DNA from 3 places in the Paenibacillus sp. LT-B23 genome. Region 2 is predicted to be linked to each of the others. Evidence: predicted binding sites of a transcription regulator. Region 2 holds the regulator's gene; each other region holds the start of a gene.
What was found. The regulator Rex, encoded in region 2, represses fermentation and respiration genes when NADH is low (regulators of the CRP and FNR family bind a similar motif). The targets are predictions, from matches to a motif close to TTGTGAAATATTTCACAA.
Positions count from the first base shown of each region.

Region 1: the regulator Rex is predicted to act here: its motif matches at 2,299-2,316, upstream of nirB (nitrite reductase large subunit NirB).
Region 3: the regulator Rex is predicted to act here: its motif matches at 2,055-2,072, upstream of ACWXW9_RS09875 (cytochrome ubiquinol oxidase subunit I).

Region 1 is NZ_JBSQBM010000026.1:36,380-44,509, reverse strand. Features, by position in the region: gene nirB (nitrite reductase large subunit NirB) at 1-2,210, opposite strand, end outside; gene ACWXW9_RS24935 (Gfo/Idh/MocA family oxidoreductase) at 2,514-3,374, shown strand; gene ACWXW9_RS24930 (Gfo/Idh/MocA family protein) at 3,395-4,378, shown strand; gene ACWXW9_RS24925 (MurR/RpiR family transcriptional regulator) at 4,387-5,172, opposite strand; gene ACWXW9_RS24920 (DUF4867 family protein) at 5,338-6,009, opposite strand; gene ACWXW9_RS24915 (beta-glucoside-specific PTS transporter subunit IIABC) at 6,006-7,865, opposite strand; gene ACWXW9_RS24910 (DUF7916 family protein) at 8,005-8,130, opposite strand, start outside.
Region 2 is NZ_JBSQBM010000001.1:112,312-120,441, forward strand. Features, by position in the region: gene panB (3-methyl-2-oxobutanoate hydroxymethyltransferase) at 1-705, shown strand, start outside; gene panC (pantoate--beta-alanine ligase) at 702-1,640, shown strand; gene panD (aspartate 1-decarboxylase) at 1,633-2,016, shown strand; gene ACWXW9_RS00610 (tetratricopeptide repeat protein) at 2,099-2,731, shown strand; gene dinG (ATP-dependent DNA helicase DinG) at 2,888-5,755, shown strand; gene ACWXW9_RS00620 (redox-sensing transcriptional repressor Rex) at 5,801-6,454, shown strand; gene ACWXW9_RS00625 (amidohydrolase) at 6,441-7,742, shown strand; gene ACWXW9_RS00630 (cell wall elongation regulator TseB-like domain-containing protein) at 7,780-8,130, shown strand, end outside.
Region 3 is NZ_JBSQBM010000006.1:108,694-116,823, reverse strand. Features, by position in the region: gene ACWXW9_RS09885 (sensor histidine kinase) at 1-176, shown strand, start outside; gene ACWXW9_RS09880 (response regulator) at 169-1,737, shown strand; gene ACWXW9_RS09875 (cytochrome ubiquinol oxidase subunit I) at 2,146-3,552, shown strand; gene cydB (cytochrome d ubiquinol oxidase subunit II) at 3,539-4,552, shown strand; gene cydD (thiol reductant ABC exporter subunit CydD) at 4,552-6,351, shown strand; gene cydC (thiol reductant ABC exporter subunit CydC) at 6,332-8,130, shown strand, end outside.

The sequences.
Region 1 (8,130 bases), on a different contig from region 2:
CGGTACAGTTGCATCACGCTTCCCACAATATCAATCAATTCATCGTCCGTCTTCACTTTACAGAGCGAATCAGCCAACCGCGCTTTTATACCGCCGTTTCCACCGATAAAGATCTCCCAGCCTCCATCATTGCCTACAATCCCGATATCCTTCGTACACGATTCCGCACAGTTGCGGGGACACCCGTTGACCGCTAATTTAAATTTTGCCGGAAAATCCAATCTTTCAAATTTCCGTTCCAGCAACTCTCCCATTCCCATGGAATCCTGTGTGCCAAAACGGCAAAATTGCGATCCAACACAGGTTTTAACTGTACGAAGAGATTTCGCGTAGGCATATCCCGACGGCATATCGAGTTCTTCCCATACTTTAGGCAAATCCTCTTTACGGACACCAATCAAATCTAGCCGCTGTCCTCCTGTTACTTTAACAACTTTAACGTTGTATTTAAGAGAAACATCAGCTATTTTCTTCAAATCCTCTGGAGTTGTTACACCGCCGTACATTCTTGGAACAACTGTAAACGTTCCATCTTTTTGAATGTTAGCGTGCAACCGCTCGTTGACGAAACGGGAATCTTCCTCATTTTCATAGGTATCCGGGTTCATCATACCCAAGTAATAATTCAGCGCCGGGCGGCATTTAGAGCATCCTTCATCATTATGCCAACCAAGCACATTCATGACTTCACGCGTCGTTGTAAGACCCTTGGTTTTAATAGCCGTTACAATCTCGTCCCGGTTCAATGTTGTGCAGCCACATATTCCTTGCTTGGCTGTCGTCTTGAAGCTGTCTCCAAGAACATACTGGAGAATTTGTTCAACGACCGGCTTACATCCTCCACAGGAACGTGTGGCACCGGTACATGCCTTAATTTCGTCGACTGTGGTCAGTCCATTTTCATTGATCGCATCGACAATTGCCTTTTTGGTCACACCGTTGCAGCCGCAGACAATTTCATCATCTGCCATGGTTTCGGCAGATAAGGTCTTAGCCCCGTCTTTACTGCATCCGGTACCCATGATCTGTCCATATATCTCATCCGTCATCAACGTTTGCTGCCGCACATATTTCTGAAGACTAGCAGATTCGCTCACATCTCCGAACAGTACAGTTCCGACAATCCTGTTTTCACGAAGCAGCACTTTTTTGTATGTGCGCTTCCACTCATCCTTTGCTACAATCACCGTATGTTCAGGGTGAGTTATGAATTCGCCAGCCGAGAAAACATCAACTCCTGAAATTTTGAGCTTGGTAGAAACCACCGATCCCGTATAACCTTCGGTATCCGCACCTGCCAAATGTTTTGCAATTACACTTCCCTGTTCAAAAAGCGGCGCAACCAGACCGTAACAGATCCCGCGGTGTTCGACACACTCCCCTACAGCATAAACATCCGGCATTGAAGTCCTCATCATATCATCGACCACAATTCCACGGTTCGTTTCCATACCACTTTGTACAGCAACCTGAATATTAGGCTTGATCCCGACGGCCATAACGACCAAATCCGCTTCCAGTTCGCTTCCGTCCGAAAACCGCAGCCCCTGTACCCGATCTTGACCATACACCTCTGCAGTTTGCATTTGCATAGCAAATTTGATTTCCTGACGTTCCAATTCTGCCCTCAGCATTGTAGAGGCTTCCCGGTCCAACTGACGTTCCATCAGATCCTCCATTAAATGAACGACAGTAACGTCCATGCCGAGATTGACCAAACCTTTAGCCGCTTCCAGCCCCAATAGTCCTCCGCCAATGACAGCTGCCTTTTTATAGGTTTTCGCCGCGTCAAGCATTGCCGAGCAATCGGCGATATCGCGAAAACCAACGACCCCCGGTAGATCTTTTCCCGGAATAGGCAAAATAAACGATTGTGAGCCGGTGGCTACCAAAGCTACATCGTAATCCATTTCAAGTCCGTCTTCAGTGTGAATCGTCTTTCTTTCCCCGTCGATGCTCCGCACCGTTTTCCCTGTATATAAAGAAATCCCTTGATCCTCGTACCATTGTAAATCGTTCAATATGATATCCTCAATGGTTTTACTACCTTCCAGAACATAAGAAAGCATGATCCTGTTATAGTTCGGATGTGGCTCATTTCCAAGAACCGTAATTTCATATTTATCCGTTAATTTTAAAATTTGCTCGACCGTATTGATGCCGGCCATACCGTTTCCAATAACAACAAGCTTTTGTTTACCGTTTGTCATGTACCGGTCCTCCATTCATTCGACAAGATTTCCTACGTTCTTATGAACATTGCTTATGCTTCTATTCTAATGCAGCAGGTTGAGCTATATGTGATTACAGTCACAATACAGTTCAAATTATAAATGTTTAGGGATTTCCCTATTCAAATTCAAGGGATAAAAGTAAGAGCCTGAAATCAAATTTCATAAATGATAATTCCTTAACCTTTTTACGAAAGCGTTTGCCAATATCCATCTACACCGTTCTCCAAGCTGGTCCTCAGTGCTACGATATCTCTAAGATAAGAACAGGAGTGAACCTTTATGATATCCGCTGCAATGATTGGATTTGGAAACAGTGTAGTTAATTATCACTTGCCTTATCTGGAAAGACAGAGCCATGTCAAGGTCAAAACGATTTACCGCAGGGAAGAAGACCGGATAGGAGATACCGAGAGAGAAGGCTATTATCCTGCCATAGGCTTTACAACGAATCTTCAAGAGATTTGGGAGGATAATGAAATTGAATTAGTCGTTATATGCACCCACGTAGACAGTCATTATGATTATGCCAAGCTTGCGCTTGAACACAACAAGCATGTGCTTGTCGAGAAGCCTTTCGCTTCAAGCCCTGAGGAAGCGCAAGAAATATTCAATCTGGCAAAAGATAAAAATCTTATTGCTATGGCTAATCAGAACAGAAGATACGACGGTGATTTTCTCACTTTAAAAAAAGTTATTGAAAGCGGAAAACTAGGAAATATTATCGAAATTCAGTCCCACTATGATTATTTTCGCCCGCAAGCCATACAAAAAGGATTTGGGTTATTACACGGTTTAGCCGTTCATACCATTGACCAGCTTATCTCCTTGTACGGCAAAGCAGATCAAGTACACTATGATGTGAGGAGCATTTATTATCCTGGGGAAAATGAGCAAGGACCCACCCTTGTATCCTTCGAACCGGAGGCCGAGGACAATTGGGGCGTGCTTTCTTACGTGGACGAGGAGGGTACAGAACATACGGAACGCGTGCCTTCGGAGGTGACTGATTACGGCATTTTATATGAAGAGTTGTATCAAGCGATTAAATATAACAAAGAAAAGCCTATTAAAGACGAGGAAGTGCTGTACGTGCTCGGCGTTCTAAATCTTGGAGTAGCTACTGCCAAAAGTACAAAATAAAAACAAAGAGGTGTATTCATATGAAGATTGCAACCATAGGCACTGGCTCAATTGTCGATGCTTTCTTATCAGCGGTAAATCAGATTGAGGACGTTACATGTGTTGCCATGTATTCCCGTAAAGAAGAAACGGCTAAGCCCTTGGCCGAAAAACACAATATTCCTTCCATTTATACGGACCTTGAAGCTTTATTCGCTGACCCGAATGTTGTTTTTGTATATGTCGCCTCCCCTAACAGCTTACATTTCGATCATGCTTATCGTGCGCTTCAGCATGGCAAGCATGTGATCTGTGAGAAACCATTTACTTCAACGCTGCACGAGGCAGAATCTCTGATTGCACTTGCACAGCAAAACAAATTGATGTTATTCGAAGCCATTACGACAATCCATCTGCCAAATTATCAATTGCTTAAAGATCAATTGTCCAAGCTGGGAACCATCAAATTCATCCAATGCAATTACAGCCAGTACTCCAGAAAGTACAATCAGTTATTGAGCGGTGAAACGCCCAATGTGTTCAATCCTGAATTTTCAGGCGGCGCACTGACGGACATTAATATTTATAACCTGCATTTTGTGATGAATATATTTGGCTCGCCTCAATCCGTAAGCTATACAGCCAACAAGCATGCTAACGGAATCGATACTTCAGGAATTCTAGTACTGAAATATCCCGGATTTATTGCCGAATGCGTGGGATGCAAAGACACGAACAGCATGAATTTTGTACTGATTCAAGGAGAGAAGGGCTACCTGCATGTCGTCAATGGGGCTAACGGCTGCCGCCAGATTCTACTGTATACTGGAGAGACAGAGCAAGAGCTGAACCTCCAGACCAACCGCAATCTTCTTTATTATGAGCTTGAGGCCTTTAATATCCTGTATAAAAATAACGATTTTAAACGCTGCTACGAGCTGCTTGACTACAGTCGCTCCGTGATCCAGACCGTGGTAGAGGCACGGAAAGACGCCAATATTGTATTTGGAGCAGATCTTTCGTAGTCTATCGCCTATCTCTCTTCAGGAATCGTACTCATATACAACACGTCAAAAATGTACAGCACCGAAACCATCGTGGCCAGCTTGGACAGACGCATTCGTTCATCGTAACCGTAGGTGAGAATCGTTTCATCACAGAACTTCGTTAGGGCAGAATTGTTGTTGCTGGTAACAGCCACAATTCTCATGTGCTTGTTCCTCAATATTTTGGCTACTTCTATCATGGTTCGGTTTTGCCCTGTATGGGAGATGACAAAGGACATAGGCGGCACATTGGGACTGATGCTATTTAAGTAATGAAAATTGGCACTGTTATGCGCTACCGCATTGATACCTATTTCGTTCCATTTGGCACTGGCCTGCTGTGCCAGATAATAATTATTATCACTTCCGTAAATATCAATTCTCTCAGAGCTTTTCAACCACTGTACTATCTTTATCAGGCTATCTTCTCGCAACATTTGGCGTGTCTTGCTCAGTGCTTGTTCATACAGATATGGTAAAGCTTCAATTGCAGCTGGCAGATTACCTTGCTCAATCGCCGATTCTCCTTCCGGCTCGTTTCTCTGAGGATTCGGCTGGTATTCAAGTGCCAGTTGCAACTGAAAGTCTGGATATCCTTTGGTGCCAAGCTTTTTGCATAAACGAACAATAGTAGAAGAACTGGTAAAGGTCATTCTGGCCAGCTCATGGGCCGTCGCTTTGAATACAATTTCGGGATGATCCAAAATGTACTCCATAATATGTCTTTCTTGCGTGGTCAGGTTTTGTGCATATTTTAATTTCTGAATGAGCATGATCATCTGATTCCTTTCTGCAAAACAACCTAATTGCTATGCTCTTCCTCATTATAAATTTTATAGATTATTTCCTAAAAAAGAAACCGTCCTCTGGAAGAATGGAAATACCATTCAACATACTCCAGAAGCGGTTTCTTTGTTTTATGAATTATTGCGTTAGACTCAAACAGGTAAAATATTCATCAGCTTGCCGTGCAGTCCGGGGTGAACCCCGGCTGCAATTTTTTCCGTCTGTGTACTATGAACCATAAGAAATTTATTTTTCTTTGTAAGCAATGGGTTTCCCCTGCTACCTTCTCCCGTTTCAAGCGGCATATTTGTTCCTGCCGGGAGGATCACTATCGTCAAATACCCTTCACTGTCAACCTTGCAAGGAGCATAATGAAGTGTCGTTGAATATAGCTCAACTACTGTGTTTTTAGGCTGGAAAAAAGCCTGAACATTTTCGCTATCATAGGTATTATTTTCAATGTTCTGTACTTTGCCGACAAGGTGGATACAGTCCGTCGCGGCAATCACCACCTCGCTGCCCTGATGATATTCCAGCCCTGTTAGTCCTGTATTCTGCCCTGCACAAAAGCCAGCCTGAATCGGAAGTTGCCCATACACCTCATCTTGAATCCGATGAATTACACCAAAGGCTTCGAGTTCTGCAACTGAGGGTACATAATGATTTCCCTGATTGGGGACGCTAGTGGTTTCTTTTGCATACTTGATAAGCTCTGTCGTATTGAAATGAGTCAGCAGCCTCCCATACGGGCGGAACGCTTCACTCATTACCTCATGAATGACCAGAGGTCCATTGACTTGATTTAGTCTTTTCATAGTATTCATAGCTTGACCTCCAGCAATGAATCTCCCGTGTGCACTCGGTTGTTTCCCAGCACCTTAACATCAGAGTATTCGGCTGTATTGGTCACAATAATCGGTGTAGTCATGTCATAGCCCAGCGCTTTAATCTCCTCAATATCGAACTCGACTAGCAGTTGACCTTTGGTAACCCGATCCCCTTCTGAGATATGCGTTTTAAAATGCTGTCCTTTCAATTTGACGGTGTCCATACCGATGTGGACCAGGATCTCCGTTCCTCTATCCGATACAATGCCAATCGCATGGCCTGTACGGAAGGCATTAGCTATTGTTCCGTTGAATGGCGAGAGCAGCTTGCCGTCCTCAGGCACAATAGCAACGCCTTTACCCATGGCTCCAGTAGAGAACACTTCATCAGATATCTTGGATAACGGTTTGACAACACCCGTCAGCGGGCTGGAAATGTTCTCGTTCGTCAGAGCAGGAACCGGGGTATCGGCTTCTTTCTTCTCTTCATGGACTGCAATCATCTCTTTTTCCATGGAATCATTAAATCCAAAGAAATACGTGGTAATAGCTGTGAATACATAAGCTACTGTAATGGCAATTACGAATCCGGCGAATCCTGTGCCGAAGAAAATCGGCAGGGATGCCAAGCCCGGTATACCTGGAGCAATGGCCACGGAACCCGAAGCACCCGTGATCGCCCCGGCGATAGCACCCCCGATAATAGCCCATACGAACGGTTTTTTGTAGCGGATACTAATCCCGTAGATGATCGGTTCCGTGATGCCAAACAAACCAGTTATCGCCGCAGGCCCTGCAATCGCTCTCACTTTTGGATTTTTAGTTTTAAGGAATACACCCAGTGCCGCACCTGCTTGTGCAAAGTTAGAAGGTGCCATTAATGGTTTCATGGTATCATAACCGTATACCGCGATGTTATTGTACATAATAGGAATAAACGCCCAGTGCAGCCCCATAACTACCAGCAGCTGCCACCCAGCACCCAAAATGACCCCTGCTACAATCGGACTCAAATTATATAAGAAAGTGTAGCCCTTAGCCATTCCCAAGCTCGCATATATTCCAATCGGTCCAACCGCAATCAGAGTCAAGGGAACAATGACCATAAGACAGATAAGTGGCGTTATAAAGTTTTTCACGCTATCATGAATGACTCTGTTCAGGAATTTCTCCAGAATCGATAGCAACCAAACCGCGATAATCACTGGAATAACCGAAGAAGTATAACTCATAAGAACAACAGGAATATTGAAGAACGTAATATCCGCTTTATCGTTATACAAAGTAATAATATTCGGGTATACCAGAGCTCCCGCTACTGCAAGCGCTACAAACGTATTCGCTCCAAACTTTCTCGAAGAAGTGACTGCAATCGCCAGCGGCAGGAAATAAAAGATACTGTCTGCGGCAGCGAACCAGATCGAATAGACACCACCTGTTTTGGTGAGCCATCCTAACGAGACAAGCATTAATAAAAGCCCTTTCAAAATCCCGGAAGCTGCCAGTGCACCCAAAAATGGTGTGAAGATACCTGAAATAATGTCCACCGTTTTGTTGAACCAGTTGCCATCAGAAGCAGCGGATGCATTCAATTTGTCGTCATCTCCAAGGCTACTGATCTTTAAAATGTCTTTATATACGTCCCCTACCTTATTTCCAATGACCACTTGATATTGTCCGCCGTTTTCAACAACTGTAATAACTCCGGGAATATTTTGTGTTTGGTTCTTGTCGGCCTGATCCCTGTTTTTTAATTTAAATCTCAACCGAGTGGCACAATGCACCAAGCTAGAGACATTTCCTTCTCCGCCAACGGACGCCAATATATCTTTTGCCAGCTGTTCATTTGACATGCTGCTCGCTCCTTTAATCTCTTTTGGCATATTTCTACGAAAGTAAACGTTTACATGAATGGTAGTAATCCAAAGACTCTACACGCACTCCAAGGAGTACAAAAAGAATATAGAGTCTTTAAATTACACGGGTCAATCGTTACCGGCTTCTGCCTACCATTCTTTTAATCGTATGTCTGCGTCCCTTAATGGATAGTGCAAGCTGGTAAACGTTCTCAGGAAGAGGTGTTCCGGCATAGCCACCATCTCCAATAGCATGAATATC
Region 2 (8,130 bases):
GCGAGAGGCGTGGAGCATACGTTTATTGTAGCGGACATGCCGTTTATGACATATCACGGCAGCGTGTCGGAAAGCCTCCAGGGCATCCGCCGTCTGATGCAGGAAGGACATGCGCATGCTGTCAAATTGGAGGGCGGCGCAGAAATTGCCGACGTCGTAAAAGCGACTGTTCAGGCAGGTGTACCCGTGCTTGGTCATATCGGCCTTACACCGCAGTCGGTTAATCAGCTTGGCGGCTACCGCATTCAAGGCAAGGACGAAGCGGACGCACGGCGGCTGATGGCAGACGCCAAGGCGCTGGAGCAGGCGGGTGCCTTTGGCATCGTGCTGGAGTTGGTGACCGAGGAAGTGGCAGCGGCAATTTCCAAAGAACTGTCCATTCCGACCATCGGTATTGGTGCAGGACGCGGGTGTGACGGTCAGGTGCTTGTTTATCACGATCTGATTCAATATGCATCGCCTTATTACAGCAAACGTTTTGTCAAAACCTATGCCGATGTCGGCGGCTTGATCCGTAGTAGCATTGAGCAGTATGTGAGCGATGTGAAGGGGCGGGCCTTTCCGGCTGAAGAGCATGTGTTCAGCGCCGACGACAGTGTTGTAGAGGCTCTCTACGGCCATAAGAAAGGTCAGGAAAAGGCGCAAGTGCAGGAACAAGAAGAACAAGAGGAACAAGCTAAGGAAAAGGTGGAATCCCGGTCATGATTATCGTAAGAGAAGTGGCTAAGCTGCGGCAGGCCATTGCTGAACGCCGACAGCTCGGCGCAGACGGAGCAAAAGCGGAACAAGGTTCCGCTGCTATACGGCCACATACAGTCGGCTTTGTGCCGACGATGGGGTATTTACATGAAGGCCATGCGAGCTTGATGCACAAGGCGCGTGAAATGGCAGATACGGTGGTACTTAGCATTTTTGTAAACCCGATTCAATTCGGACCTAACGAGGATCTCGATAGCTACCCCCGCGATGAAGCGCGTGATTTAGAGGTGGCGCGGCGTGAGGGCGTGGATATCGTATTTTTACCAACTGTAGCAGAAATGTATCCACAGCCAACCCGTACGAAAATAAGCGTATCTGCTTTGACGGATCGGTTATGTGGCGCTTCCCGTCCAGGACATTTTGATGGTGTGACCACCGTAGTTGCCAAGCTTTTTAACATGATAGGTCCTGATCTGGCCTTCTTCGGCATGAAGGATGCGCAGCAGGTAGCGGTGCTCCAGCAGATGGTGAACGACCTCAATATGAACGTGACCATCGTTCCTTGTCCTATCGTCAGAGAGGCCGACGGTTTGGCCCTCAGCTCGCGTAATGTGTATTTGAGCGCGGAACAGCGGGAGGAGGCGTTGGTGCTGTCACAGTCACTGCGCAAGGTGCGTGAAGTGAGCGAAGATGATGTGCAGAACACGTTTACGATCCGTCAGTTATACCAAATGGTGGAGACTAAGATTACCTCCTCACCATTGGCTGACATTGACTACATTGAAATCTTGACCTTTCCAAGTCTGGAGCCCCTTCTTCCCGAGCAGCGACTAAGTGATGTCGAAGAAGACATCATTGTAGCGCTGGCTGTAAAGTTTGGGAACACTCGACTGATTGATAATATGAGAATACAGAAGGCGGAGGTGCTTTCCCATGTTTAGAACGATGATGAAATCCAAAATTCACCGGGCAACGGTTACCGAAGCCAACCTTAACTATGTGGGCAGTATTACTATTGATGAGGATCTGATGGAGACTTCCGATCTGCTGGAGAATGAAAAGGTTCAAATTGTGAACAATAACAATGGAGCCCGGCTGGAAACTTACGTTATCCCCGGACCGCGTGGTAGCGGTGTGATTTGTCTCAACGGCGCAGCAGCGCGTTTGGTGCAGCCTGGTGATACGGTCATTATTATTTCCTACGCTTGCATGTCGAATGAAGAGGCCAAAACATACAAACCGACCGTTGTATTCGTCGATGAACATAATAAACCCGCCCAAACGGCGAACAAGGAAGTACACGCTACGATCATGTAATGAATGGGAGTGCGGATGAAACCCGTCCTTTAAGCGAAAAATGTGAGTGTATTAATCCATCTTTCGTAAGGGCGGGATGCACATGTTCCAGCATGTATTCGCAGAAATGAACAGCATGTTAGATGATATCGTGAAGCATTACCCATCAGCCCAGGGCTCCCGCAGGCAGGAGCTGCTACAGCACTGGAGCTTGCTGCGGAGAATGAGTGACGGAATTATGGATGAATGGCTGGCCTTTGAGGAAAAAATGGTTCGCCTGCGTGCTGCAGGTTTTTCCGCGGAGTCTGGTATGTCTGACGCTGAGCTGCCTGAAAAGGAGCTGCCAGCTTTTACTCGGGGTCAAGGGTATTATCGACTGCTCATGTATCCTGAGGCCATCCGCCAATTTGAACAGGTGCTACAGCATTTTCCGAACAGTTGGCAAAGCCAGATGTATATGGGGATGGCGTATTTCCAACTGGAGGACACAGTGGAGGCTGTACGCCATTTTCAGAAGGTGCTGCACCTGACAGACCAGCCCGGGCTGAAAGCGGTCATTTATAATGCGCTGGGCTGTCTTATGGCGAAGCAGGCTGATGTAGAGGAGGCACAAAAATGTTTTGCTCTCGCGCATCAGTTCGATCCTGCTTTGCCCGAGCCGTTGCACAATATGGAAGCCTGTTTGTCCGGTGCCGGAATGCTTCGGTACGACAGCTCCATGATGACCTGGCTATAGTTGTCAGACACCGAGCGAGACGATGCATACCCACCTCCCCAGGCGGCGTGTGCATCGTCTTTTTTGGCTGTCTTAATTTCCAAACAGGCGATCTTCTGCTATGCTGTTATACAGAGTTATTATTTTTGTATGTGTCAAAAGAAAGGATTAAGTTGAATGAAATTTGCGGTATTGGATTTTGAAACTACAGGCACCCAGTCCGCGGATGACATCATTCAAGTCGGACTTGCAATTATAGATCATGATAACAGCATTTCCCGTGTTTACGGTTCTTATGTGAACCCTGGCAGATCCATTCCGCCTTTTATTACCGGGTTGACCGGGATTACAGACGATGACGTCAAGGATGCTCCTCCGCTCGAAGAGATGATGATGGAGCTTGTGCCTATGCTGGACGATGTCGTACTGGTCGGTCATAATGTGGCGTTTGATTTTAATTTTTTGCAAAACGCTTTGGATCGGTGCGGATACTTGCCGTTTACCGGCAGGATTTTGGATACGATGGATTTTCTGAAAATCATGTTTCCATCGCTATCTTCCTATCAGTTGGGTTTTGTTTCTTCTGAGTTTGGGCTGGCGCATGACCGACCTCATCAAGCAGACAGCGACGCGTTGGCTACGGCTGAGGTGTTTTTAAAATGTCTGGATGAGCTTCATGCGCTGCCTTTGATTACGATACAGCGGCTCAGTGATTTGTTCGCAGAGGAAGACAGTGACCTCGGATGGTTTTTGGACGGGGTGCGTGAAGACAAAGAGCATGATCCTATTCAGGATTTGGAGGGTCATCAGTTTTTTCGTCAGCTTGCACTGAAGGTGGAGGATTGGACGGAGCTAAATGCCCCTCGCAGAGAAGACGACCCCAATCCGCTGGCAGGTATTTCCTTTGAGGAATACATGGATGATGTGCGAGACAATTTACGTTCATCCTTGAGTCAATATGAGGAGCGCGAAGCGCAGACGCAAATGATTGAGGGTGTGAATCAGGCGCTGAGTGAAGACAAGCACCTGTTGATCGAGGCGGGTACGGGGACAGGCAAGTCCCTTGGTTATTTGCTCCCTTCGCTGTATCACAGTGTGAAAAATGGACAGCGAGTCATGGTAAGTACGCATACGATCAACCTGCAGGAGCAATTACGCGAGCGTGATATTCCGATGCTGACCAAGGTGATCCCGTTCCCGTTCCGGGCTGCCATTTTTAAGGGCCGGGGACATTATTTGTGTCTGCGTAAGTTTGAACATAAAATAAACAGAAGAGACTTCGCAACGCCGAAGGAAGATTTAATTACAGCCGCCCAGATGATCGTCTGGCTGACGTTGACGGAAACCGGCGATGATGAAGAACTCAATCTGAGTAATCGTGGCGGAGATTTTTGGGAAACGGTGGCCAGTGATTCCGAGTCCTGTCTTGGTCGTTCATGTCCGTGGTTCCGCAAATGCTTTTATCATCGTGCGCGCCATGAGGCGGGAATAGCGGATGTGGTTATTACGAATCACTCCAAGCTGTTCACGGACGTAAAAGCAAGTCATCAGCTATTGCCGAGCTATGAGCATCTGGTGATTGATGAAGCCCATCACCTGGAGGAAGTTGCTGGAAAGCATCTGGGCATGCATATGAAATATTTCACACTCGTGCATACGCTGACCCGGTTGTTCAAGGACAGCAAGAACGGACAATTGCCTTCGCTGCGTCAGCAGTTGGCAAAGTCGGGGCATGAGAAGTCGACGGATTGGGCCACTACTATCGACCAGTTATATCCGCTCGTGCTGGAGGTTAAGGAGTCTTGGGATTTGCTGAGCGACAAGCTGTTTGGCATGCTGCCAGAGCGAAGTGATGCGACACCGGGCGAAACAGGGCAGTTTTCTTCCCGTCTCAAGCCATCGGCCAAGCCTGCCAAGTGGGATCAGGCGGCTGCGCTGGAAAATCAGCTTTATGTAACGATGAGCGAAATTTTGCGCAAGGGCGACAAGCTGATGCTCGATGTGAAGGAAGAACATGACGATTATGCGGCTGACAGCCTCATTACGGATATCACGGGGCTGCTCAAGGATTTGGCAGGCATTAGGGAAAGCTTGCGCTTTTTCATACGGCTGGATGATGAAACGACCGTATACTGGCTTGAAGCGAGCGGGCAATTCCGCAGCAAGTCGCTGCAATTTTATGCGGTGCCCGTCGATGTGAGCCGCCAGCTGAAAGAAATGTTTTTTGACAAAAAAAGAAGCATTATTCTGACATCTGCTACCTTATCGGTGGATAAGTCGTTTCAGTACATGACCGATCAGCTCGGCTTGCAGGAGGCCGCAGATCAAGGACGGCTGATGACTACGCAGCTCCCGTCACCCTTTAACTACAGGGATCAGGTGCTGCTAGTCATTCCAAGGGATTTCCCGAGCGTGAAGGGCAGTGTAGGAGATGAGCATTTTGTAGATATGCTCGTCAGCTCGCTAGGCGCGACTGCTCAAGCGACGCGGGGGAGAATGCTCGTTCTCTTTACTTCCTACCGCATGCTCCGGCAGGTGTATGAGCCGCTTAAAGAGGCGTTGTCTTCCAGCGACATCACTGTGCTGGGGCAGGGCGTGGACAGTGGAAGCCGCAGCAAGCTGACCCGACGTTTTCAGGAAGCCAAAGCTTCTGTGTTGCTGGGAACCAGCAGCTTCTGGGAAGGCGTCGATATTCCGGGCAAAGCGCTAACGTGTCTGGCCATCGTGCGCTTGCCGTTCCAACCGCCCAATCACCCGCTGCTGGAGGCTAAAAGTGAGCTACTCCAGCAGCAGAAGAAAAATCCTTTTATGAAGCTGTCTGTTCCACAGGCTGTCATTCGCTTCAAACAGGGATTTGGACGTTTGGTACGTACGGCGAGCGACCACGGGGTCGTTATCGTTTACGATACGCGTGTGATCGAATCCTATTACGGGAAGCATTTTTTGTACTCATTACCGGGACCAAAAATGGAGCATATGCCGACGGAGCAAATGGTGCCTCGCATCGCCGAATGGCTCCAATCCGCCCCGGAGACAGAGGCATAACGGACGGACATCTAAACATGTCCGTTACAATTAGGGGGAGCAAGTATGAAATCAGATAAAATTTCAGAGGCTGTCGTACGGAGGTTACCCGTATATTTACGTTATCTGAATGCACTGCACAAACGGGAGGTGACTACGGTCTCTTCCCAGGAGCTGGGACAAAGACTGGATCTGAATCCGGCTCAAATTCGTAAGGATCTCGCGTATTTTGGAGATTTTGGCCGTAAGGGTATCGGCTATGATGTTACTTATCTTATCGAGAAAATACGCCATATCCTGAAAATCGACCAGCAAATTAACGTGGTATTGGTCGGAGCAGGTAATCTGGGGCAAGCCCTTTCGAATTATAATGCTTATTTAAAAGACAATATGAAAATTGTAGCTGTATTTGATGCTGTTCCAGATAAAGTTGGAACCAGGATCAATACGCTGGTCGTACAGCCGATGGATGAACTGGAAGCGACCGTGAAAGAACAAAACATTCGGATCGGGATTATTACCGTACCGGATTTTGAAGCACAGCACGTCGCTGACAGGCTCATTGAGAGTGGGATTGGAGCAATTTTGAACTTTGCACCCACTACTCTCAAGACACCGGCAAACATTCGGGTACATGCCACAGATTTTACAACGGATTTGTTAAGCCTTGCTTATTATTTGGAGGACGGAAAGGAAGATACGCAACATGACAGCGAATAAATGGATGATTAAAAACGGCTCCTTTGCCGTGAACAGACCGGAAGCCGGGGTAATCCACGGCTATATGATCGTGGAGGATAGCCGAATCACCTACATTGGCGAGACTTTGCCAGCGGGTGAGGAAGAGACGGACGCGATTGACGGTAACGGGCTGCTGTTTTTACCTGGCCTGATGAATACACATGGTCATGCGGCGATGTCTCTGCTACGTGGGTATGGGGACGATCTGGCTCTCCAAGTATGGCTTCAGGAAAAAATGTGGCCGATGGAAGCCAAGTTTACGTCTACGGATGTGTACTGGGGTACGTCCTTGTCTGTGCTGGAAATGCTGAAAGGCGGTACAACGACTTTCCTGGACATGTACGATCATATGGACGAGGTGGCTCGTGTAGCTGAAGAGTCCGGCATCCGTGCCAGTCTGATGCGTGGAGCGATTGGACTATGTTCAGAGGAAGAGCAGCGGATCAAGCTGGCTGAGGCTGTGACTTTTGCGCGTAATTGGCATGGAAAAGCAGACGGTCGAATTACGACCATGATGTCTCCGCATGCGCCGTATACGTGCCCGCCTGCGTTTATCGAAAAATTCGTACAGGCAGCGCATGATCTGGACTTACCGTTGCATACGCATATGTCCGAAACGATTGCCGAAGTAGAGCAAAACGTACGCGACTACGGCTTGCGTCCGGTTGCACATCTGGATAAGCTCGGCTTTTTCTCCCGTCCATCGCTTGTTGCCCATGGCGTTCATTTGAATGACGAAGAAATAGCTTTGCTGGCTGAACGTGGTGTAGCGGTTTCGCATAATCCAGGCAGCAACTTGAAGCTCGCAAGTGGTGTAGCAAGAGTTCCTGACCTGCTGCGTGCAGGCGTTACTGTCTCTCTCGGAACAGATGGTCCCGCCAGTAACAATAACCTGGATATGTTTGAGGAAATGCGTCTGGCAGCGCTCATTCACAAAGGAGTATCTGGCGACCCAACCGCAGTTCCTGCGGGTGAGGCGTTGCGTCTGGCAACGGAGTACGGAGCGAAGTCGATTGGCTTGAAAGAGGTAGGAGTGCTGGCAGCAGGCAACAAGGCAGACTTTATCGCGCTCGATCTGAATCAGGCGCATTTCTTGCCGCGTACGGATCTCATTTCCCATGCCGTATATTCTGCAAGCGCCAAAGACGTGGCTCATGTATGGGTAGACGGTCGTCAGGTTGTGAAAAACGGAGAGTGCCTGACTATGGATGAGGAACGTATCAAGCATGAGGCCCAAGCCGCCTTTGAAGGGCTGCTGTCGCGCTAATTCAGGTGTCACATCCCCTTAGAGAGGAAGCACAGGTTTGAAAAATAAGAAGAAATGGATAGCGGTCGCCATTCTGGCCGTCATACTGATCCTGGTCAGCATTTTCTGGTATTATTCCTATGTTACTCAAGACCAGGTGACTGAGAGAAATGCCGCTATCGTAAAGGCCAAGCAATCGGGTGGTCTGGTCAGCACGACGCAGACGTGGAAGTCGGTGTGGGATCAGGTATATTGGGTAGTTCAAGGGGAAAATGCTCAGAACGAAAATATTATGGTGTGGGTTCCTTTTCAAAAAGTGGAGGGCCAACCGAATGTACCTGTCACAGATAATAGTGGTGTTCATACCGAGCTACTGAAAAACGGAGTCGACGAGCAAAAAATGACGGCG
Region 3 (8,130 bases), on a different contig from region 2:
TAGACCGTATAATGGGCAAGGATGAGCCGGAAGGGAGCAGTATCGGGATGCACAATGTTCACCAGCGTCTGACGCTGATGTATGGCGAACGTTATGGTCTGCACATTGAGAGCGTACCGCAGGCAGGAACAACCGTAACCTTTTCAATACCCAGGGAGGAGGAGTCGAATGTATAAAGCGATGATTGTGGATGATGAGCCTGCGATCCGTGAAGGATTGACCTCCATTATTGATTGGAGGGACTGCGGCTTCCATATTATAGATACCGCAGGGAACGGGCGCGAGGCATTGGATAAATTTAAGGAGCACCGGCCTGAGCTGGTCATTGTTGATATTCGTATGCCGGGGATGAGCGGGCTGGAGGTCATACGGAGCATACGTGAAATGAACGGCGAGCCGTTTCATTTTCTCATTTTAAGCGGTTATGCGGACTTTGATTATGCGCGGCAGGCGATGGGCTTTGGTGTGGATGGTTATTTATTGAAACCTGTGGACGAAGAAGAAATGACGACAGAGCTGAAACGGGTACGGCGAAGCATTGAGAGCGAAAAAGAAGACGGCAAGTGGGGGAGCCCGCCTCCCCATGAGCGCGATTGGATCGAAACCCTCCTGTTTCCTGAACATCCTGACCAGCATCCAGCGCCACCCGCTTTGGATTGGGGAAGCTATCAGGTCGTACTGCTGGATCTGCGGATACCTGACTGGGATCGGCAAGCCCGGCAGTCAGCAGCAAAGCTGCAGCTAACGGAAATGTGCCAGGAGCAGGGTAGGGGGATTGTATTCGAGGCCGGAATTTATACAGGCTTGTTACTCCCTGCCACGGTGGAAACAGAAGAAGATGCTGTTCGGCTGCTGGCTTCCTGGCGACAGGCACTAAAGCCGTGGACAACGGAAATATACGTAGCTGCTGGTGATCCGGTGGGCAGACTACATGATATTCCAAGCTCTTTTGAGCAGGCGCTGCGTCTACTGGAGCGTACTTTCCTGTTCCGTGCGGAAAGGGTGATGCTTACCCGTGACCTGCATGATTTGGAAACTTCGGACGAGGAAATGTGCGAAACGACTGATAAAACCTCGGACCCTATGCGTTATGCAGAGAAGCTATACTACGCGCTGGATATGGCGAATCGTGAAGCTGCAATACGTGTATTGAAGGAAATGGAGGTCCAATTTCCTCAGATCTATCGTACAGAAGCTGCAATCAAGGGGGCGTTTGCACAGACATTTACCTTGGCGCTGAACAAGTATGCTGCTGGACAGGAGCAGAGCCGGACGGTACTGGAGGAGCATTCGCGCTTGATTACGGATGTATATGCTTATTCAACCTTGGGTGAGCTGGTGGATCGGTCGCTGGAGCATATGCTGCAATGGATTGGTCAGACCGATTCGGGCGGTAAAGAAACGATCATGAAACAATTGATTGATTTCATTCACAGCCATTATGATGAGAACCTGCGCTTGGAGCTGTTGGCGGATATGTTTAATTACAACAGCGGCTATTTGGGCAAATTGTTCAAAAGTCATACAGGCGAAGCCTTTAACGCTTACCTGGATAAGGTGAGGATCGAGCGGGCAAGGGAACTGCTTGCACAGGGAATCAGGGTGCATCAGGTGGCAGGACGGGTCGGATATGCCAATGCCGATTATTTTCATGGCAAATTCAAAAAATATGCGGGGATGTCGCCTTCCTCCTACCGTAATCGGGTTCAGAAGAACGAAGGGACGGATGGCAGTTGATGGGCTCCCATAGGTTAAATTGATGAAGTCTCTCTTACACATGTCGGAGCAAAAGTCTCCGAACGAAGAGAGGCTTTTTTTCATGGAAAAAATTTGGATAGATCAATCGAAAATGTCACACTAACTAGAAGATTTGAGTTGTTTTCATAAATTTGTCATCATTACGACACAGCTTTGACACGATGTTCACACTTTCGATTCTATTTCCTTCAAAGCGATTCTATATAATGATGATATTCTTAAGCCGGGTCATGAGATTCCGTAATGAAGATGCCTGAGGGGGCTATTCATAAAAAGTGATTGTTCCATATGTAATAATGTGAATACTATCACAAGGATGAAGGAAGGCTTCAGAACCTAATTATTAACATTCATTTTGAAGAGAAGCGCAGGGGGAGGAATAACATCATGGACGTATTAGAATTGGCACGGTTGCAGTTTGCAACCACCACAATTCTTCACTTTGTTTATGTGCCGATCTCCATTGGATTGTCGTTGTTGGTGGCAATTATGGAGACCATGTATGTAATCAAAAAAAATGATTTGTACAAAAAAATGGCTCAATTCTGGGGAACTTTTTTGCTGATTAACTTTGCAGTAGGCGTGGTCACCGGGATTTTGCAGGAGTTCCAGTTTGGGATGAACTGGTCTGACTTCTCCCGTTTTGTCGGAGATGTGTTCGGTACGCCGCTGGCGATTGAGGCACTGCTTGCCTTTTTCCTGGAATCAACCTTTATCGGATTGTGGGTATTCGGCTGGGAACGGCTGTCCAAAGCAGTCCATTTAACCTGTATGTGGCTGGTATCCATCGGTACGATGCTGTCCGCCCTGTGGATTTTGGCAGCCAACTCATTCATGCAGCGTCCGGTAGGATACGAGATTCATAACGGTCGCGCAGAAATGAAAGATTTTTTCGCTCTGTTGACGAACGAACAACTGTTATGGGAGTTTCCACATACGCTGTTTGCAGCTTTTGCGACAGGTGCTTTTCTCGTTGCGGGTATTAGCGCATGGAAGCTGATGCACAAGAAGAATCTGGACTTTTTCAAGCCTTCTTTCAAAGTAAGTATTATTGTCGCATTGATTAGTTCGATGCTGATTCCGATGTTTGGTCATGGACAGGCTCAATATTTGGTGGAAACACAACCAATGAAGATGGCTGCCAGTGAAGGGCTATGGGAAAACAGTAGTGACCCGGCCCCTTGGACGGTTATCGCAGGTATTGACCCTGAAAAGAAGGAAAACAGCTTTGAAATTAAGCTTCCTTATCTCCTGAGTTTGTTGTCCTATAACAAACTGTCCGGCTCGGTACTGGGGATGAATGAGCTTCAGGCACAATATGAACAAGCTTACGGACCGGGCAACTATATCCCACCGGTACGTACTACATTTTGGAGCTTCCGCATTATGATTGCAGCCGGATGTGCCATGATTGTGCTTGCTTTGTACGGAGCTTATCTGACATTCCGTAAAAAATTGGAGGGCTCGCATCGTTGGTTCTTCCGTTTGATGATGCTCGGCATATCTCTTCCATTCATTGGAAATACCGCGGGTTGGATCATGACAGAAGTGGGGCGTCAGCCTTGGACGGTCTTTGGTTTACTTCAAACCAAGGATTCCGTTTCACCTACCGTTGTGGCAGGGGAAGTGCTGTTCTCACTGATCTCGTTTACCGCATTGTATTTAATTTTAACCGGTGTGCTGGCGTTCCTGTTTGTCCGTACGGCTCGCAAAGGTCCGGATATCGAACCACATCAGGAAACGGTAATCCATGATCCATTTGCTCAAGGGGGTGACACCAATGTCGTTAAATGATTTGTGGTTCTTATTAATTGCTGTGCTGTTCACCGGCTTCTTCTTCCTGGAGGGCTTCGATTTTGGCGTGGGTATGGCTACAGGTCTGGTACCGCGTAATGATCAACAAAAACGTTTGATGATCAATACGATTGGTCCATTCTGGGATGCTAACGAAGTATGGCTGATCACAGCAGCAGGTGCGATGTTCGCGGCTTTCCCGCACTGGTATGCGACCATGTTCAGCGGATATTATCTAGTATTTGTACTTATTCTGCTTGGTTTGATTTTACGCGGAGTTTCCTTTGAGTTCCGGGGTAAGGCAGAAGGAAAATGGTGGACAGGGACGTGGGATGCATGCATTCTGATGGGCAGCTTTCTGCCGCCGATGCTGTTCGGTATGGCTTTTGCGGCTTTGATAAAGGGTGTACCTATTCAGCAAAACATGGACTTAAAAGCCGGATTCTCCGATGTGTTTAACGGATATACGGTATGGATTGGACTGACTGTAGTTGGGATGTGCCTGATGCATGGGCTGACGTTTATTTCCCTGCGTACGATTGGAGAAGTGCGGGATCGTGCTCGTGTGATTGCGTCAAAATTCCTTCCGATATTAGGTGTTTTGCTCGCGGGTATGGTGATGTGGACTTATTTTGCAACAGATGTATTCGCACGTCGTGGCCCTTATATGTATGCCGCAGTTGCAGTGGGGATCGTCGCCTATGTGCTGGCATGGTATTTCCTGAAGCAGCGCCGCGAAGGCTGGGCCTTCGGGATGACGGGAGCTATCATTTTGCTGACATTCGTTTCGTTGTTCGTCGGCTTGTTCCCAAGATTTATGGTGAGTTCGATCAACAGTGCATTTGATTTGACGATATATAATGCAAGCTCCAGTCATTACACACTGAAAGCCATGACGATTGTTGCAGCAACGCTTTTACCCTTTGTGCTGGCTTATCAGGCGTGGAGCTACTTTGTTTTCCATAAGCGTCTCAGTGAAAAGGATCATTTGGAATACTAATGGATAAAGCATGGTTTGGATTAAAGGGCATTCGGCCGGTAATGCTGCTGCTGGCCGCCCTTTCCCTGGCCCAGGGGGCCGCTGTGATTGCACAAGCGATTTTTTTGGCAAAGGCTGTTACGATTTTATTTGATAAAAATCTGCTGGTGATGGCTTGGCCGCCACTGGCGTTGTTTTTCGCGGCTTTTGCTGCGAGGCATACGATGATCTGGCTGCAACGCCGGACAGCAGGCCGTTTTGCCGAAGCATCAGGCGCTTCCTTGCGGGAGCGTCTGCTTGCTCGTTTGTTCGAGCGAGGGCCTGTTTTTGCTGCAAAGGAAGGTAGCGGGAAGCTGGTGACGTTGGCGCTGGATGGAGTGGATCGTTTTCGCACGTATTTGGAGTTGTCCATTCCGCGTATGATTGACATGATGTGTGTGACGATACTTGTGCTTGTGTCTGTTTTCACATTGGATATAATTTCAGGTGTGATTTTGACGGCTACGATGCCCATCCTGATTGGCTTCTTTATCCTGCTGGGCTTGGCAGCGCGGAAGCAGGCAGATAAACAGTGGCGCTCCTATCGTCTATTGTCGCATCATTTCACGGATTCGTTGCGCGGCCTGCAGACGCTGCGTTTTTTGGGCCGTAGCCGGGAGCATGGAGAAACGGTCGGGAAGGTCAGCGACCAGTACCGCACGGCTACGATGCGTACACTGCGGGTCGCGTTTCTGTCCTCTTTTGCTCTCGATTTTTTTAGTATGCTATCGGTGGCTTTTGTGGCGGTAGGCTTGGGCTTGCGACTGATTACCGGATCGGTGGGACTGGAAGCGGCACTTGCGGTACTCATTCTGGCCCCGGAATATTTTATGCCTGTACGCCAGTTGGGATCGGACTATCATGCCTCGCTGGATGGCAAGGAGGCTTGGGGTGCAATGCGATCCATTCTCGGTACAGAGGATGAAGCGGCTCAACAAACAGATTCCGTGGATATCCTTACGGGGAGTGGCAGCACAGAACATGCTAAGGGTGACGGCAATGCCCTAAATATCACGGGACAGGATACGATCAGGTTGTCGGATATATGCCTTCTCAACGAGGACGGTTCCGCACGGCTTGACCACATATCCGCGAGTGTTGAGCCGCATATGAATATGATCGGCATCGTCGGAGCCAGCGGTGCAGGTAAAACAACGCTGCTCAGTTTGCTTGGCGGCCTCGCTGAACCGACCTCGGGCGAGCTGAACGTGAATGGATGGGCATTGGCTGGTGATGCCAAAGCCGAATGGCAGCGTCATATTGCCTATATTCCGCAGCATCCGTACCTGTTCAGCGCTTCCTTGGCGGATAATATCCGGTTTTATGAACCGGAGGCATCCAACGAGCAAGTGGAATGGGCGATTGACGCGGTTGGACTGCGTGAGCTGGTGGATGGTCTTCCGAATGGATTGGATGAGCCGATTGGTGAAGCGGGCCGGACGCTGAGTGGAGGACAGGCGCAACGGATAGCGTTGGCGCGTGCTTTACTGAGTAATCGTCCAGTGATTTTGCTGGATGAGCCGACGGCACATTTGGATATTGAGACGGAATGGGAGCTAAAACAGACGATTTTATCTGTTTTGCAACATAAAAGAGTGTTTCTCGCGACCCATCGACTCCATTGGATGCCGGATATGGACTGTGTCTGGATGATGAATCAAGGCCGTCTGGAAGAAGCAGGATCACATAAGCAATTGGTTGCCCGAAAGGGAGGATATTACCGTTTGCTGACGGGAATGACGGAAGGAGGGGACGGACGATATGCGAGCCACGGACAATAGCGGCCAAGGCTGGTTTATATTTTATCTGAGACAATATTTCTGGGCCTTTCTGGCAGCGGCGCTTTTGGGCGCTCTGGCGATTGGCTGTGCAGGCGCATTGCTCTTTACGTCCGGTCATCTGATTACCCGTTCGGCTTTAAAACCGGAAAATATATTGATGGTGTACGTTCCGATTGTGCTTGTACGGACGTTCGGCTTTAGTAAAGCAGTCATTCAGTATCTGGAACGCTTGGTGGGGCATGATGCCGCTCTGCGTCTCGTGTCCCGTATGCGGGTACGGCTGTATCGGGCAGTAGAACCGCAAGCGCTTATGATTCGCAGCAAGTTTCGCACAGGGGATCTGTTGGGTTTGCTGGCCGAGGATATTGAGCAGCTTCAAAACATATATTTGAAGCTGGTTCTGCCCGCGATATCGGCGTTGCTCATCTATGCGCTGGGGATTTCAGCACTCGGGTGGATGGACGGAACCTTTGCCCTGATGATGGCACTGTATGGCGGATTTTTACTTTTTGTCGCCCCGGCCATCTCGCTGTGGACCTCGCTCGCCAAACGGCGAACGTTCAAGCAGGAACGGAGTACAGCCTATCAGGAGCTGACTGATGCATTGTTTGGCATGAGTGATCTGATGCTGAGTGGCCGGACTGGACATTTTCTGGCTTCCTTTACCCAACGGCAAAACAAGGCTGCTGTAGTAGAAAATTCACTTCGGCGAAGAGAATGGCGCTCTCATTGGATCGCACAATGCGTCGTAGGTGGCGGAATTGTGATGATGACCGTATGGGCTGGAGGGCTGGTAGCAGAGAACCGCATAGAGGCAACATGGCTGGCATCTTTTGCGCTTGTTGCTTTTCCACTGTTGGATGCTTTTGTCCGCGCTGGAGAAGCGGTGGTCCATGCGCCGGAATATCAGGATTCGCTTCGGCGCCTGAAAGAGTCAGAGAAGAATACACCTACACATGCTACATCTACATCGTCTTCGGCATCGGCTTCTGTGAAAGCAGGGCAGCAAGCAGCAGGTGGCACAGTAGATAAAACAGAGGTAGAACATGTGACCGCCCAGCTATCTGGCAACTCAAACGAGCTACTGCTGAACAATGTGAGCTACCGCTATACAGCAACGCAAGAATGGAGCGTGCGCGACATTTCCCTGCGTGTGCCGCAAGGAGGAAAGGTTTCACTGCTTGGTCGCAGCGGCGCGGGCAAGTCCACGCTGCTGAATCTGATTCAGGGGGCATTGCAACCGGATGAAGGGAGCGTCACTGTCGCAGGTGCGCCCGTGTATACAGGCGGGGCGTATTCCAGCCTGTTTGCAGTGTTAAACCAGCAACCGTATTTGTTCGATACAACGGTAGCAAACAATATTCGGTTGGGACGGCCCGATGCTACGTTGGAAGAGGTTCGTGCAGTAACCGAGCAGGTAGGACTGGGAACACTGATTGATTCCTTGCCGGATGGCTACGACACCCGGATGCAGGAAACGGGCCTGCGCTTTTCCGGTGGAGAAAGACAACGAATTGCACTGGCGCGGATTTTGCTTCAAAATCACCCCATTGTTCTACTGGATGAGCCAACGGTGGGACTCGATCCGCTGACAGAGCATGAACTAATGCAGACGATGTTTCGTGTGCTGGAGGGCAAAACGCTCATCTGGATTACACATCATCTGACCGGAATGGAGCATATGGACGAGGTGATCTTTATGGAGCAAGGCGGCATTTCGATGCGAGGCAGTCATGAGCGACTTTGGCAGGAGCAGCCCCGATACCGCAACCTGTATGA